DNA from 2 places in the Paenibacillus sp. FSL M7-1455 genome. Region 1 is predicted to be linked to the other one. Evidence: predicted binding sites of a transcription regulator. Region 1 holds the regulator's gene; the other holds the start of a gene.

Region 1 (7,364 bases):
GACCTGCTGGAGAACGAAAAAGTCCAGGTGGTCGACAACAACAACGGCGCCCGGCTCGAAACGTACGTGATCCCGGGTCCGCGCGGGAGCGGCGTCATCTGCCTCAACGGGGCGGCGGCACGCCTGGTGCAACCGGGGGATACGGTCATTATTATGTCCTATGCCATGATGTCCGATGAGGAGATCAAAAACCATAAGCCGAGAGTGGTGTTCGTCAACGAGTCCAATCGGCCGCTGACAACGATGAGCAAGGAAGTGCACGCAACCATCATCTAACGTTTATGAAGACAAGGAATGGCAGGCTCCGCGGAGAATGAAAACAGCCCGTTCAACAAAAAATGAATGCAGGTGACCGCACTGATTTCATTTTTAGTTTAAGGGTGGGATGCAGCGATGTTCCAGCATGTTTTCGCGGAAATGAACCACATGTTAGATGAAATCATGAAACATTACCCGACGGCGGAGGAAACCCAGAAACATCAGTTGATCCAACAATGGAATATGCTGAAGACGATGAGCGACGGCATTATTGATGAATGGTTATCTTTTGAGGAAAAAATGGGGGAATTCCGCCAGCATGTCGAGGTGCCTGCCACCTTGTTTTCAGATCAGAGCTCGCCCGAATTGGAAATGAACGCATTCGTGCGCGGGCAGGGGTATTTCAGGTTGTTGATGTACCGCCAAGCCGCGCAGCAGTTTGCCCAAGTCATCCGTCAATATCCCGACAGCCTTTTGGCCCGGATGTATCTGGCCATGTCCCATTTGCACCTGGACGAAACGGAAGCGGCCCAAAAACATTTCCAATGGATTTTGCCGCTCGCCAACAGCCAAAAGCTGAAAGCGATGATTTACAATGCTTTGGGATGCATTGCCGTGAAGCATGGAGCAACAAGCAAAGCCCAGGAGTTTTTTACCATTGCGTTGCAGTGCGATCCGACGCTGCCCGATCCGCTGATCAATTTGAAGGTGTGCCAGCAGAACCGCGGCCAGCTTCAATACGGCAGCCAGCTCATATCGATGATGTAGAAAGCAGCAAAAAGGCCGATGCATCATGCGCTCCGGGTAGCGCCTTGTGCATCGCCTTTTTGCTGCCCTTTAATTTTCAAATGTGAAATCTTCTGTTATGCTGGTAATTGAGACTGGAATGAAAGGATTAATTTTGATCATGAAATTTGCCGTACTGGATTTTGAGACAACAGGCAACCAGTCCGCCGATGAGATCATTCAAGTTGGACTTGCCATCATAGAAGAAGATTTGACGATATCCCGCGTGTACGGTTCCTACGTCAAACCGACGGTGGAAATCCCGCCGTTTATTACGGGGCTGACCGGTATAACGGAAGAGGATGTGGCGGATGCGCCGCCGCTGGAAGAGATGCTGATGGAGCTTGTGCCGATGCTGGACGACGTCGTCCTGGTCGGGCATAACGTCGCGTTCGACTTCAATTTTTTGCAAAACGCGCTGGACAGCTCCGGATATCTCCCGTTTTCCGGGCGCATTCTCGACACGTTGGATTTTCTTAAAATATGCTTTCCGTCCCTGACTTCCTACCAATTGGGCCAGGTCACGTCGCATTTCGGCATCCAGCATGACCGGCCCCATCAGGCGGACAGCGATGCATTGGCGACGGCTTATGTATTTTTGAAATGCCTGTCAGAACTCAGGGACTTGCCTCTCATCACGCTGCAGCGGCTCACCGAACTGTTTGCCGACGAAGACAGCGATTTGGGATGGTTTTTTGACGGCTTGTGCCAGGAAAAGGAACAGGAGCCGATTCAGGACCTGAACAGCCATACGTTTTACCGCCAGTTTGCCCTGGCCGTCGAAGACTGGACGGAAATGAAACCGCCGCGGGACGAAGGGGACGACAACCCTCTCGCCGGGGTGGAGTTCAAGGAATATTTGGGCGAAATTCAAAATCGTCTTAAGGCTATTATGCCCCAATACGAGGAGCGCGAACCGCAAACGATCATGTTCGATCAGGTGATGAACGCGCTGAACGAGGACAAGCATCTGCTGATCGAGGCGGGAACGGGTACCGGCAAATCGCTGGGATACCTTATTCCTTCCATTTACCAAAGCGTCAAGCAGCAGCAAAAGGTGATGATCAGCACGCACACGATCAACCTTCAGGAGCAGCTGCGGGAGCGCGACGTGCCATTGTTGACGCAGGTTGTGCCGTTCCCTTTCAAGGCGGCGGTCTTTAAGGGAAGACAACATTATTTGTGTTTGAGAAAATTTGAACATAAAATAAACAGAAGAGACTTTTTTAATCCCAAGGAAGATACGATTACCGCTGCGCAGATGATCGTATGGCTTGCGCAAACCGAAAACGGCGACGACGAGGAGCTGAATCTCGGGGGAAGGGGCGGCGACTTCTGGGAAACGGTGAGCAGCGATTCGGATTCCTGCCTGGGCCGCGCCTGCCCGTGGTTCCGCAAATGTTATTATCACCGCGCGAAACATGAAGCGGGCATCGCCGACGTCGTCATTACGAACCACTCCAAGCTGTTCACGGACGTTAAAGCGGGTCATCAGCTGCTGCCGTCCTATGAGCGCCTCGTCATTGACGAAGCCCATCATTTGGAGGACGTTGCCGGCAAACATCTGGGGCTGCACATGAAATATTTCAGCGTCGTCCACACCCTTACGCGTCTGTACAAAGATTCGCGGAGCGGACAGCTTATCGCCCTCCGCCAACAACTGCAGTCGTCCGGGCAGGAGCGGGCCGGCGACTGGATCGCGGCGATCGATCGCATCAGCGAAGATTTGGTCGACGTCAAGGAAACTTGGGACAAGCTCAGCGAATCCCTTTTCGCCCTGATGCCGGAAAGGAATGACGCCGCGCCGGGAGAATCCGGGCAATATGTGCTGAGGCTCCAGCCGTCGAAATGGCCGCAGGAATGGGAAACACTGAAGGCGATGGAGAACCAGATCCATGTGAAAATGAGCGAAATCGTCCGCCGCGGCGAAAAAATGCTGGCCGAATACAAGGAAAACGAAGACGATTACAGCGCGGACAGCCTGATAACGGATCTTAGCGGCCTGTTCAAGGATCTGGCTGCCGAACGCGACGATCTGCGGGCGTTCATGAATCTGGACGATGCCACCGTCGTTTATTGGATGGAGGCAAGCAGCCATTTCCGCAGCAAATCGCTTCAGCTGTATGCGGTTCCGGTAGACGTCAGCAAACAGCTCAAGGAGTTGTTTTTCGATAAAAAGAAAAGCGTTATATTAACGTCGGCTACGTTGTCGGTCGACAAGTCCTTCCAATACATGATCGATAATCTTGGTCTGCAGGAAGACCAGGAGAGCGGCAGGCTGGTATCCGTGCAGCTTCCTTCCCCGTTCAAATACCGCGACCAGGCGTTGCTGGTCATTCCGCGGGATTTCCCGAGCGTAAAAGGAAGCGTCGGCGATCCGGTGTTCGTGGACACGCTCGTGCGGTCCCTGGCCGACGCGGCGATCGCAACCCATGGCCGAATGCTGGTGCTGTTCACCTCGTACCGGATGCTCCGGCAGGTGCACGAACCGCTGAAAAACGCCCTTGCGGGCAGCGATATCACCGTGCTCGGCCAAGGCGTGGACAGCGGCAGCCGCACCAAGCTCATTCGCCGGTTTCAAGACAGCAGCGCTTCGGTGCTGCTCGGTACGAGCAGCTTCTGGGAGGGAGTCGATATCCCCGGCGAAGCGTTGACCTGCCTGGCGATCGTAAGGCTTCCGTTCCAGCCGCCGAATCACCCGCTGAACGAAGCGAAAGCCGAACTTTTGCAGCGCCAGAAGAAAAATCCGTTCATGAAGCTTTCCGTGCCGCAGGCGGTCATCCGCTTTAAGCAGGGCTTCGGCCGCTTGGTTCGTACGGCGAATGACCGCGGAATCGTCATCGTATACGATACGCGCGTAATCGAGTCTTACTACGGGAAATATTTTCTCTATTCCTTGCCGGGGCCAAAGATGGAGCATATGAATACGGAAAAAATGGTTCCCCGTATATCTGAATGGCTTCAAGAAGGTTAATACGACCCTTTTCATAGGATCGAACGATAGAATTTAAGCTGTTAAATAGGGGGAACATGCATGAAATCGGAGAAAATTTCCGAAGCGGTCGTCCGCAGATTGCCTGTATATTTACGTTATTTGAATGATTTGCACAAGCGGGAGGTAGCGACGGTTTCCTCCCAGGAGCTTGGTCAGCGACTGGACCTGAACCCGGCACAAATCCGCAAGGATCTGGCGTATTTCGGTGATTTCGGCCGGAAAGGGATCGGATACGACGTTTCGTACCTGATTGAAAAGATCCGCCACATCCTGAACCTGGATCAGCAGATCAACGCGGTGCTGGTGGGCGCCGGCAACCTGGGACAGGCGCTTTCCAACTACAACTTTTACCTGCGCGAAAACATTAAAATCGTGGCGGTCTTCGACGAAAATCCGAAAAAAATCGGCAAAAAAATCAATACGCTGACGGTGCAGCCGATGGAAGAGATCACGGATACGATCAAAAACCGGAATATCCGGATCGGCATCATTACGGTGCCCGCCGTCGAGGCCCAGAACGTGGCCGACCAGCTTATTGGCGCCGGGATCGAGGCGATCCTGAACTTCGCGCCGACCATTCTGAAGGCGCCGGCCAACATCCGGATCCATGCGGCGGATTTCACGACGGACCTGCTGAGCCTGGCTTATTATTTGAATAACGGAAAGGACGATTCAGCCGATGGCGGAGAACAAGACAAACCAATGGATCATTAAAAACGGCAGCTTTGCCGTGCCTGACCAAGACAAGCCCGTAATCCAGGGCTGCATGGTCATCGAAGGCGACCGCATCGCTTATATAGGGGAAGAAATGCCGGAGCTTGAAAACGATGTTCCCGTATTCGACGGCACGCATCTGTTTTTTATGCCCGGCCTGATCAACACGCACGGGCATGCGGCGATGTCGCTGCTGCGGGGGTACGGGGACGACCTGGCCCTGCAAATTTGGCTGCAGGAGAAAATGTGGCCGATGGAAGCCAAGTTTACCTCTTCCGACGTCTATAGGGGAACGGCGCTGTCGGTGCTGGAAATGCTCAAGGGCGGGACGACCACCTTCCTGGACATGTATGACCATATGGACCAAGTCGCAAAGGTGACCGAAGAGTCGGGAATTCGCGCGTCCCTCATGCGGGGCGTCATCGGGTTATGCTCCGAGGACATTCAGCGTCACAAGCTGAACGAGGCGATCCAGTTCGCACGGGATTGGAACGGCAAGGCGGACGGCCGGATCACGACGATGATTTCGCCGCACGCGCCGTATACATGTCCTCCGGATTTCATCGAGAAATTCGTGCAGGCCGCGTTTGACCTGGATTTGCCGATGCATACCCATATGTCCGAAACGATTGCCGAGGTCGAGCAAAACGTTCGGGATTACGGCTTGCGGCCGGTCGCCCATTTGGAGAAGCTCGGCGTATTTTCAAGACCGTCCCTGGTCGCCCATGCCGTTCACTTAACCGATGAAGAAATCGGCATATTGGCGCGCAACAACGTGGCCGTGTCCCACAATCCGGGCAGCAACCTGAAGCTGGCGAGCGGCGTGGCCCGCGTGACGGATCTGCTCAAAGCGGGCGTAACGGTCTCGCTCGGCACCGACGGCGCGGCCAGCAACAACAATTTGGACATGTTCGAGGAAATGCGTCTTGCGGCGCTCATCCATAAAGGGGTGTCCGGCGACCCGACGGCGGTTCCGGCTTACGAAGCCTTGAAAATGGGAACGGTATACGGAGCGCAATCCCTTTTCCTGCAGGACGTCGGTACCCTTGCGCCGGGCATGAAAGCCGATTTTATCGCACTGAATACCGACCAAGCCCATTTCCTCCCGCATACCGATCTGATTTCCCATGCAATCTACTCGGCTAGCGGCAAAGACGTCGAACACGTGTGGGTGGACGGCAAGCAGATCGTGAAGCATGGCGCGTGCCTGACGATGGACGAAGAGCGCATCCGCCGGGAAGCCCAAGCCGCGTTCGAAGGTCTCTTGTCCCGGTAAGAACGGCCAAAGATAGGGGAACTTATGCTAAAGAACAAAAAGAAATGGATTTTTCTCGGCATCGTCGCGTTTCTGCTGATCGTGTTCGGGCTTTACCGTTATTACATATACGTAACGCAGGATATCCGCGCGCAAGAGACGGCGGCCATTCTGAAGGCCAAACAGGAGACAAGCCTCGTGAAGGTGACCGAAGCCCAAAAATCGGTATGGGATACGATCTGCTGGGCGATCGAAGGGTTGGACAAAGACAACCGTCCGATCATGGTGTGGGTGACGATGGACGAAAACGGCAAAGTGAAACCGGGCGAGGGCGCGGTGCACGAAGAGTTGCTCTCCAACGGCATGTCGGAAAATCAGATCAAGGAAAAAGCGACGAAGGAAATTCCGGACGTCAAAAAGCTGAAGGTCGTGCCCGGGATGTACAACGGCGAATACGCATGGCAGCTTTTTTACTGGTCCAAGGATCATTATTATTATCAATTCTACCGGTTCAGCGACGGCCAAAGCATCGGGGGTCCTTTTACGCTGCCTAACCGTTAATCCGCCTAAACGCATTGATGCGAATCATTAGCTAATAAATGGAAAAGAACCTCATGAAAATGGGGTTCTTTGGCGTGCGCAGGATAATATTTTAAATACTTTCACACATTACCTTCGATTTAGTATATACGATGTGATATACTCTATATTGTGATTCAAAGATATACTCTCTGAAAATGGTGTGACCGTCGTGTTGAATGCAGATTGAAAAAGTTTGGAATGACCGTGACTTAGAAGCTTTGCTTAGAGCTCCTTTGCCGCGGTTGTCTATTTTTCGTATGATATAGATAGAACGAATTAAAGTTTTTATGTCATTCTTCGATTCCACGGGGAATTCGTTTTTCGAAGGTGACTTGCTTTAATTCAATCTAAGCAGATAGAGATAATTTTTTAGAATAAGAGAGGAGGACAACGTTTTGAAACTGCGTCCAATACCAATTGCGCTTACTGTTGTCATATCGGCGGCGGTGCTGTTCGGCGGATGGTTCGTTTATCGCCAGACGACGATGCAAGGGCCGCTGCAAAAAATCGTTCAAAATTATAAAGGCGTCAACAACGCCCAATTCGATATTACCCGCAATCAGATCAATTTGAAACTGGATTTGAAGCCTGACACGAACTTATCGGGACTTGTAGACCAAATTACGACCAAAGGAAAATCGGTGGTAGGCAACCGCAAGCTGAAATTCGATTTCGTGGACCATTCCTCCGAGAAGCTGAACCGTTTCTGGAATTCCGCGATGTTCTCCGTCGCCGAAGCGATGGACAACAAGAAATATACCGAAATTCCGGCCA
Region 2 (7,364 bases), 3.1 Mb from region 1:
ATGCGGGCTGAAAGAAGGAGATTCCATGAGACAGGTGATTGCGCTTGGCGGAGGCGGTTTTTCCATGGAGCCGGACAATCCGCTGCTGGACCGATATATTTTGAGCCAGTCCGCGGCCCGTAAGCCCAAGGTATGTTTTATCCCGACGGCCAGCGGGGACGCGGAAGGTTACATTGAGGGGTTTCGCAAAGCTTTTTCGGCGTTCGACTGCATTCCTTCCCATCTGGCGCTGTCCCGGCCGCCTGCAGTCGACTTGGAGGATTACGTTTTGGAAAAGGATATCCTTTACGTGGGCGGAGGCGATACCGTGCGGATGCTGGAGACCTGGCGGGAACACGGTTTGGACCGCATCCTTCGGCAGGCGTGGGAGCAGGGCGTCGTGCTGGCGGGCCTCAGCGCAGGTTCCATGTGCTGGTATGAAGAGGGAGTCAACTGCGATGATGACGGGCAGGCGAACGTTGTCCAAGGATTGGGTCTTATCCCCGGGAGCCACAGTCCGCATTACGACTCGGAGCCGGAGTACAGGCGGGGGTATCATGAGCTGCTGCGCAGCGGCCGAATCCGCGCAGGCGTCGGCGTAAGCGATGGAGCGGGCATTCATTATATCGGCTGCAGAATTCACCGGGTCGTCGGTTCGCGGCGGGATGCCCGGATCTACGGGGTCGAAGCCTTTGACGGCAAAGTCGCGGAAACGGAGATGATTCCCGAATATTTGGGAACGCTTTAAGACGGGGCGTTATGCAAAATACGACAGGCCAATCTGAAAGATCAGCGCCAATTATACATAGGGAGTGGGTTTCTCGTGTTGGATGAAGCCATGCTCTACTTAAAACCCGGGGGTGAGGACAAATGGAAAATCCGCTGAATATCGAGGAATGGATCGTGGAGCTGGATATCCGCAGCATGCAAGCTGCAATGGAATCGGGCGAAACCACCTCCGAAGAAATCGTCAAAGCCTATCTGAAACGGATTGAGCGCTACGACGGCAAGCTGAAATCCATCATAGAAGTGAATCCGGCTGCCGTGAGGATCGCAAGGGAGCTCGATGACGAACGTTACGAAAAAGGAACCCGGGGGCCGCTCCATGGCATCCCCCTGCTCTTAAAGGATAACATCGATACCCGCGACGCGTTGCATACCAGCTCCGGCTCGGGCGCAGCCGTGGCGGCAAACCTGGCGGCCGCGGCGATCGGCACGGAAACGTCCGGGTCGATCATCAGCCCGGCCAGCCAGCAAATGCTGGTCGGCATCAAGCCGACGGTCGGGCTGGTCAGCCGTTCGGGCATCATTCCGATCACGCACACGCAGGATACGGCCGGACCGATGGCCCGAACCGTCGCCGATGCCGCGATCCTGCTGGGGGCCATGACCGGAATAGATGAGCGGGACCCGGCCACGCAGGCAAGCGCAGGCCGGTTTTTGCAGGATTATACGCCATTTCTTGACGCTTCCTCCTTAAAGCAGGCGCGCATCGGCATTCCGAGGCATTATTTCCGTGACCTGGATCCGGCCCGAAAGGCCGTCCTCGAAGCGGCGATCGAAGCGCTGCGCAGGGAAGGGGCAACGATCATCGATCCGGTAGAGCTCCCTTGTCAGGATGCGTCCTGGAACGGAAACGTGCTGGTCTACGAATTCAAAAAGGGCGTCAACGATTATCTCGCGCAGCTTCCTGAAAGCATTCCCGTTCATACGCTGGCCGAAGTGATCGCGTTCAACAACGGGCACGCCGACCGGTGCCTGAAATACGGGCAGGACCTGCTGGAGAAATGCGAAGCGACCAGCGGGACCCTAACCGAACCGGAATATTTGGAGACGCTCCGTTACAATCAGGAGATGTCGCGGGCTAAGGGAATCGATTACGCGCTTGAAACTTACCGTCTTGACGCGTTACTGTTCCTCGGCTGCGACGAAGGGGACGATATCGCGGCCAGAGCTGGCTACCCGGCGATGACGGTGCCGGGAGGTTACGCGGAGGACGGCGTCATCGCTCCGGGAGGCTACATCACCCAAGGCCCCGTCGGAATAACGTTTGTCGGAACCGCGTTCAGCGAACCGACGCTGATCAAGATTGCCTATGGATACGAGCAGGCGACCCGACACCGCGTACCGCCGGATATGAGCAGGCTGGAGGAGCAGTAACAGCCTCATCGTTCGGATCATCGCCGGCCCTGCAAGCGGAAAGGGGATTTCTTCGGAACACGCTGGTTGCAGCTCCGCCGCACTTGGAACAGAAGGGTCGCGAGATTCCGCGAAGGCCGTACCGGATTCGAATCGCTTGATCTTCCGGCCGATGAAAAAGGAGCCGTTCCCCCGCCCATCCGGATGCCGGAAAGCGGGGGAGGCTCCTTTTATTATTTGTGTTCACGCAAGCTGCGAACGAGGATGATGGCCGTGACGGCAACGGATGGTTAACTTAACGTATAGGCTCGAGATGGAGACCTTCCAAATTGCGGCGGATCAGGGCGCAGGAATCCTCGAACCGCTTCCGTTCGTCTTCGCTTAACTTAAGCTCCAGCAGTTCCTGAATGCCGTCGCTGCTAATGATGGCCGGAACCCCGGCGCACACGCCGTGTTCGCCGTACTCCCCGTCGAGTATGGCGGATACGGCGATGATTTTATGTTCGTCGTTCAGGACGGCACGGGTAATATGGGCGATGGCGCTGCCGATCCCGAAATGGGTCGATCCCTTCCGCGTGAAAATTTCCCACCCGGCATCCTTCGTTTTGCGCGCGATATCGTTCAAATCGACATGCTTGAAACGTTCCGGGTGCTGCTCCAAAATATCGAGGATCGGCTTGCCGCCGATCGTGACGTGCGACCATGCGACGAATTGCGATTCGCCGTGTTCGCCCAACGCATACCCGCTGACGCTGCGCGGATCGATGGAAAAGACGTCCGAGAGCAGCGTTTTGAGCCGCGAAGTATCGATGGAAGTGCCCGTACCGATGACGCGGTGGCGCGGAAAACCGGTAAGCTTCCAAATCATGTACGTAACGAGATCCACCGGATTGGCGGCCGTGATGAAGATCCCCTGAAAACCGCTCTCCACGATCGGCGTCACGATTTGACGCGTAATTTCGGCGGCTTCGGCCAGGACGTCCATCCGGTTTTGCCCCGGCTTCGGATTGGCGCCGGCCGTCAGGATGACGACGTCGACGTCGGCGCAGTCCGCATAGGTTCCTGCGTACACGGTCGTCCGCGTATGCGTAAAATCGATGCAATGCGACAAGTCCAGCGCCTGGGCAAGTGCCCGGTCGTATGTGCGGTCGATCATCATGATCTCGTCGCAGATGGATTGGTTGATCATCGCGTAAGCGCAGCTGGATCCGACCATGCCGGAGCCTACGACGGCAACTCTTCTTCTTTTGCGTTTCATGTTTCATTCGCTCCTTCAACCCTATTGTACACGAGATTGTGATAAAAATCCCATAATCGGCCGCTTCGGCGGAATTCGGCCCATTACGGCCCTAAACCGATAAAAACCGGCAGCGCGGCGGCTTCCGGTGAGAGTCCTTTTGGAGCTTCGTTCAGGGGGCAGGAGGACTCCAGGGCCGCCGGATCCAAATGCCTGGCCGCAGCCTTAAAAAAAGACCCCGACAGCGTAAATATCTGCATAAATGCGTCCCGATGGAGCTCCCCAAAATCGCGATCGTTTCGTGTCCGTTGATCCGTCTGAGCCCGGCATACAGGGCGGTGCTGAACATCACGTCAACGATGACGAACTTTGCCAGATCCGCGCGCGTAAATACCCAGACCTGAAACTCCTTTTGGTGAATCCCCGCAAGCTTTCGCATGCCGCCCTCCTTCCCTTTCGCCATAAATCCCTCGCTTTTTTAGGATATATCAAAGCAAAACGTTTGAGAACACGCGGACAAGATCGAATTTTGTTCGGCGGTCATACTTTCTTCGTCCCATGGCCATATTGAAAATAATAGCAAGCTGCTTTTTATGTAAAGCATGGTAGGTCCTGCATTCGGCAGAGAAGGGAAGAAATCGGCATGAGTCCGCAAAAGCACCACACGTCCTTGATCCATTCCATCGTCCGCCAGGCGCTGGAATTCAAAAAAGCTCCGCTGCCGTGGGGCAGGGCGGTCGGCGCCGGCATCAGCCTGGGCCTGCCCTCGCTGATCGGCCTGCTCGCGGGGCGTTTCGATTACGGCCTGCTGGCGGGAACGGGCGGTTTTACCTATCTGTATGCATCGAACGAGCCGTATTTCATCCGGTCGAGAAAGCTTGCCTTTGTGATGCTGGGCATCGCCTTTTCGGTGTTTTGCGGTTCGCTGCTGTCGACGTATCCGGTGCTTTCCGGGTTAGTGATGGGGCTGATCGGAGCGGTCGTGACCTTCGTGTTCGGCGCGCTGAAATTTAAGGGGCCGGCAGCGCTTTTTTTCGTATTGAGCTTTGCGATTGCTTCCGGTACGCCGCATAACCCGTCCGAAGCGGCCATCCGGGGGACGCTGGTCCTGTTGGGCGGAGCGCTGGCTTGGCTGATCGCGATGGCCGGCTGGCTGACCCGTCCGCACGGCCCCGAAATGCAGGCCATACGCCGGATATATGCCCAATTGGCCAATATGATGGAAGCCGTCGGTACCCGCGATTACGAAAAGGCGAGGCATGAGACGTTGATCGCCATGGTGGAGGGGGAGCCGATGTTTGCGGTGAGAAGGCATGTTTGGAAGGAAACGGAGCTGATTCGCCGGCTGGAGAGACTGTTTAACCAGGCCCATGTCATCTACCAGGAGACGGATACATGGCAGCTGCAAAGAAAGGAACCCCCTCCTGACACTGTAAGCAGCGTCGTCCGCAGCGTTTCGGGGCTGGGGACCGAAACGGGGAAGCTTCGGACGGAGGGATTGATGGTTCCGGACGATGCGCAGTCCCATGCCCTGCTGCAATCGGTGCTCGGGTTGTCCGCGATTCTGGAAGGGGTCCCGGATGGCCGACGGGAGGGAGAAAGAATGACCGGGACGCCGCTCCAAAGCATTTTTCTTGAGGCCTTCGACAAAAATTCGCTCGTATTTCTGCTCTCGCTCCGGTTCGGCATCATTTTGGCGTTTGCCGCTTTGGCCGCCCATGCCTTTAACTTGAACCGGTCGTATTGGGTTCCGCTCTCCTGCGCTGCGGTCATGCTGGGTTCCACCGTCATTGCCACGTTCCACCGGGCCATTCAGCGCTCGCTGGGGACGATGATCGGCATATTGGCGGCAAGCGCGATTTTGTGGGCGCACCCGCAAGGCATCGTCATTTCGCTTGCGATCATGCTGTTTTCGTTTTTTGCCGAGCTGCTGATCGTCCGGAATTACACGCTGACGATGATGTTCGTGACGCCGAATGCGCTTCTGATGGCGGCGGCAGGTTCCCATATCGAACATGTGGGGTATTTTGCGGGGACGCGCATGGCGGACGTCGTGACCGGGAGCTTGATCGGCTTGGCAGGGGTGCTCATCCTTGGCAGAACATCCGCATCAAGCCGGATTCCGTACTTGATGGGCAGGGCGATCCGCAGCCAATCGCAGCTTTTGGCCGTCCTCTTTACGGGACAGATCGAAACGGGCCTGCCGGTGGAAAGCCGCGAACAGCGGTCCATGAAAACCCATCTGGCCAACCTGACGACCGTTTACGCCACGGCGCTGGGCGAACTCCCGCGGAACGAGAAGGAGCTGCAGCGGCTCCTGCCGATTCCGGAGCTGCCCGGGCTTGAGGGCATCCCGAAAGTCCGCCACGATCTGTTATGGATGCAGGCCGCGCTTGAAAAAAGCCTGGCATCGTAAAAAAAACAGGGTATCCCCGGTCGCCAAGACCGTGAGGATACCCTGTTTGCCGCTTCAAGCGGTCGTCGGTATGAGATTAGTAAGCCAGCGTGTACAATGCTTTGATGTGGGAGAGGTAACGGATGTTACTTGCTTCCTTCATCAGCGTTGCCGGCAAACCTTTCAGCGAAATGTTGTTTTCGCCGATGGTTGCAACGGCGTCTTTGCGGCCCAGGCTGGCCAGCGTACCGGAGTTTACCGGAGCAAACGTTTCGAACGCCTTGTCGTTCAGGAACGCATACAGGTTGTAGCCGATCAGCTCGCCCATTTGCCACGCGATTTGCGCGGTTGGAGGGTAAGGACGTCCGGTTTCGTCGAAGTATACGGCACTGTCGCCGGCAACGAATACGTCTTTATGGGACGTGGATTGCAGGAACTCGTTGACGGTTGCGCGTCCGCGGTTGACCTCCAGGCCGGATTCGCCGACAAGCGGGTTGCCTTGCACGCCGCCGGTCCATACGAAGGTGTTGGTGACGATTTTTTGGCCGTCTTTCAGGTCGACCACGTTGCCTTCCACGTTCGTTACAGGCAGTCCGGTCAAGAACGTTACGCCGCGGTTTTCAAGGCTTTGGGTCGCGCGCTCGATCAGATGGTCAGGAAGCACAGGCAAAATTTTAGGGCCGGCTTCAACGAGCATCAATTTGATTTCGCTGCGGTCAATGCCGTATTTTTTGGTCAGGTTTGGCAGGATGTCGGCGATTTCGCCCACGAGTTCGACGCCGGTCAAACCGCCGCCGCCGATCAGGATCGTTGCGTCAGCCGGATCTTTGGATTGGGAGTAAGCTTGGATGCGTTCTTCGATATGGCGGTGGATGCGTTTGGCATCGTCAGCGGATTTGAGCACCATGCTGTATTTGTCGAGTCCAGGAATGCCGAAGTAAGCGGTGATGCTGCCGAGGCCGACGACAAGCGCGTCGTAAGTCAGCTTGGAACCGTCCGAAAGCTTCACTTCCTTGTTGTCTACGGAGAAAGACTCGACCTTGGCGATTTTCAGATCGATGTCTTTGCCTTTGAACAGCTTTTCAAGCGGCATGGCGATCGCCTTTTCTTCGATGCTGCCCGCAGCCAGGCGGTGAAGCTCGGTAATGATTTGGTGAGTCGGATATTGGTTCACCACGGTCACGCGCGCTTGGTCTTTGTTCATGTATTTGCGAACGGTCAGCGCGGAGAGGAGTCCGCCATATCCTGCACCCAAAATGACAATATGTTTTGACATAGTTTTTCCTCCGTCCTTACCTAAATATTAAAGTGGATTATTTTTGTTCTTTGGCGTTTTCAGCAGAGACTTGGAGATACGCGTTCACGAAACGGAACATTTTTTGCGCTTGAGGGTCTTTCAGCATTTTGAGCAGGCCAAAAAGACCGATCACTTCTTGACTGCTTTCTGCGCGGTCTTTTGCTTCGATCACGTTTGCGGCGACGGATTTCACCGATTTGATGACCGGGGTGGCCATCTCTTGAATGGCTCCGACGGTGTCGCTTTTCAGCGTTTTATCCGTAGCGACGGCTTGTGCGAAATCGTAAGACTTTGTCAATACATTCACAAGCTCGGTC

Evidence for each region. The regulator Rex, encoded in region 1, represses fermentation and respiration genes when NADH is low (regulators of the CRP and FNR family bind a similar motif). The targets are predictions, from matches to a motif close to TTGTGAAATATTTCACAA.
Region 2: NYE48_RS02655 (L-lactate dehydrogenase) is a predicted target of Rex. The motif match lies at 3,413-3,430, and genes of this name have one in related genera.

Annotation. Positions count from the first base shown of each region.
Region 1 is NZ_JBBORO010000001.1:3,745,987-3,753,350, reverse strand. It holds gene panD (aspartate 1-decarboxylase) at 1-276, shown strand, start outside; gene NYE48_RS17180 (tetratricopeptide repeat protein) at 394-1,026, shown strand; gene dinG (ATP-dependent DNA helicase DinG) at 1,166-4,018, shown strand; gene NYE48_RS17170 (redox-sensing transcriptional repressor Rex) at 4,079-4,753, shown strand; gene NYE48_RS17165 (amidohydrolase) at 4,719-6,029, shown strand; gene NYE48_RS17160 (cell wall elongation regulator TseB-like domain-containing protein) at 6,054-6,569, shown strand; gene NYE48_RS17155 (hypothetical protein) at 6,986-7,364, shown strand, end outside.
Region 2 is NZ_JBBORO010000001.1:613,422-620,785, forward strand. It holds gene NYE48_RS02645 (Type 1 glutamine amidotransferase-like domain-containing protein) at 26-727, shown strand; gene NYE48_RS02650 (amidase family protein) at 850-2,139, shown strand; gene NYE48_RS02655 (L-lactate dehydrogenase) at 2,414-3,376, opposite strand; gene NYE48_RS02660 (hypothetical protein) at 3,528-3,794, opposite strand; gene NYE48_RS02665 (FUSC family protein) at 3,999-5,771, shown strand; gene NYE48_RS02670 (NAD(P)/FAD-dependent oxidoreductase) at 5,848-7,026, opposite strand; gene NYE48_RS02675 (DUF1641 domain-containing protein) at 7,064-7,364, opposite strand, start outside.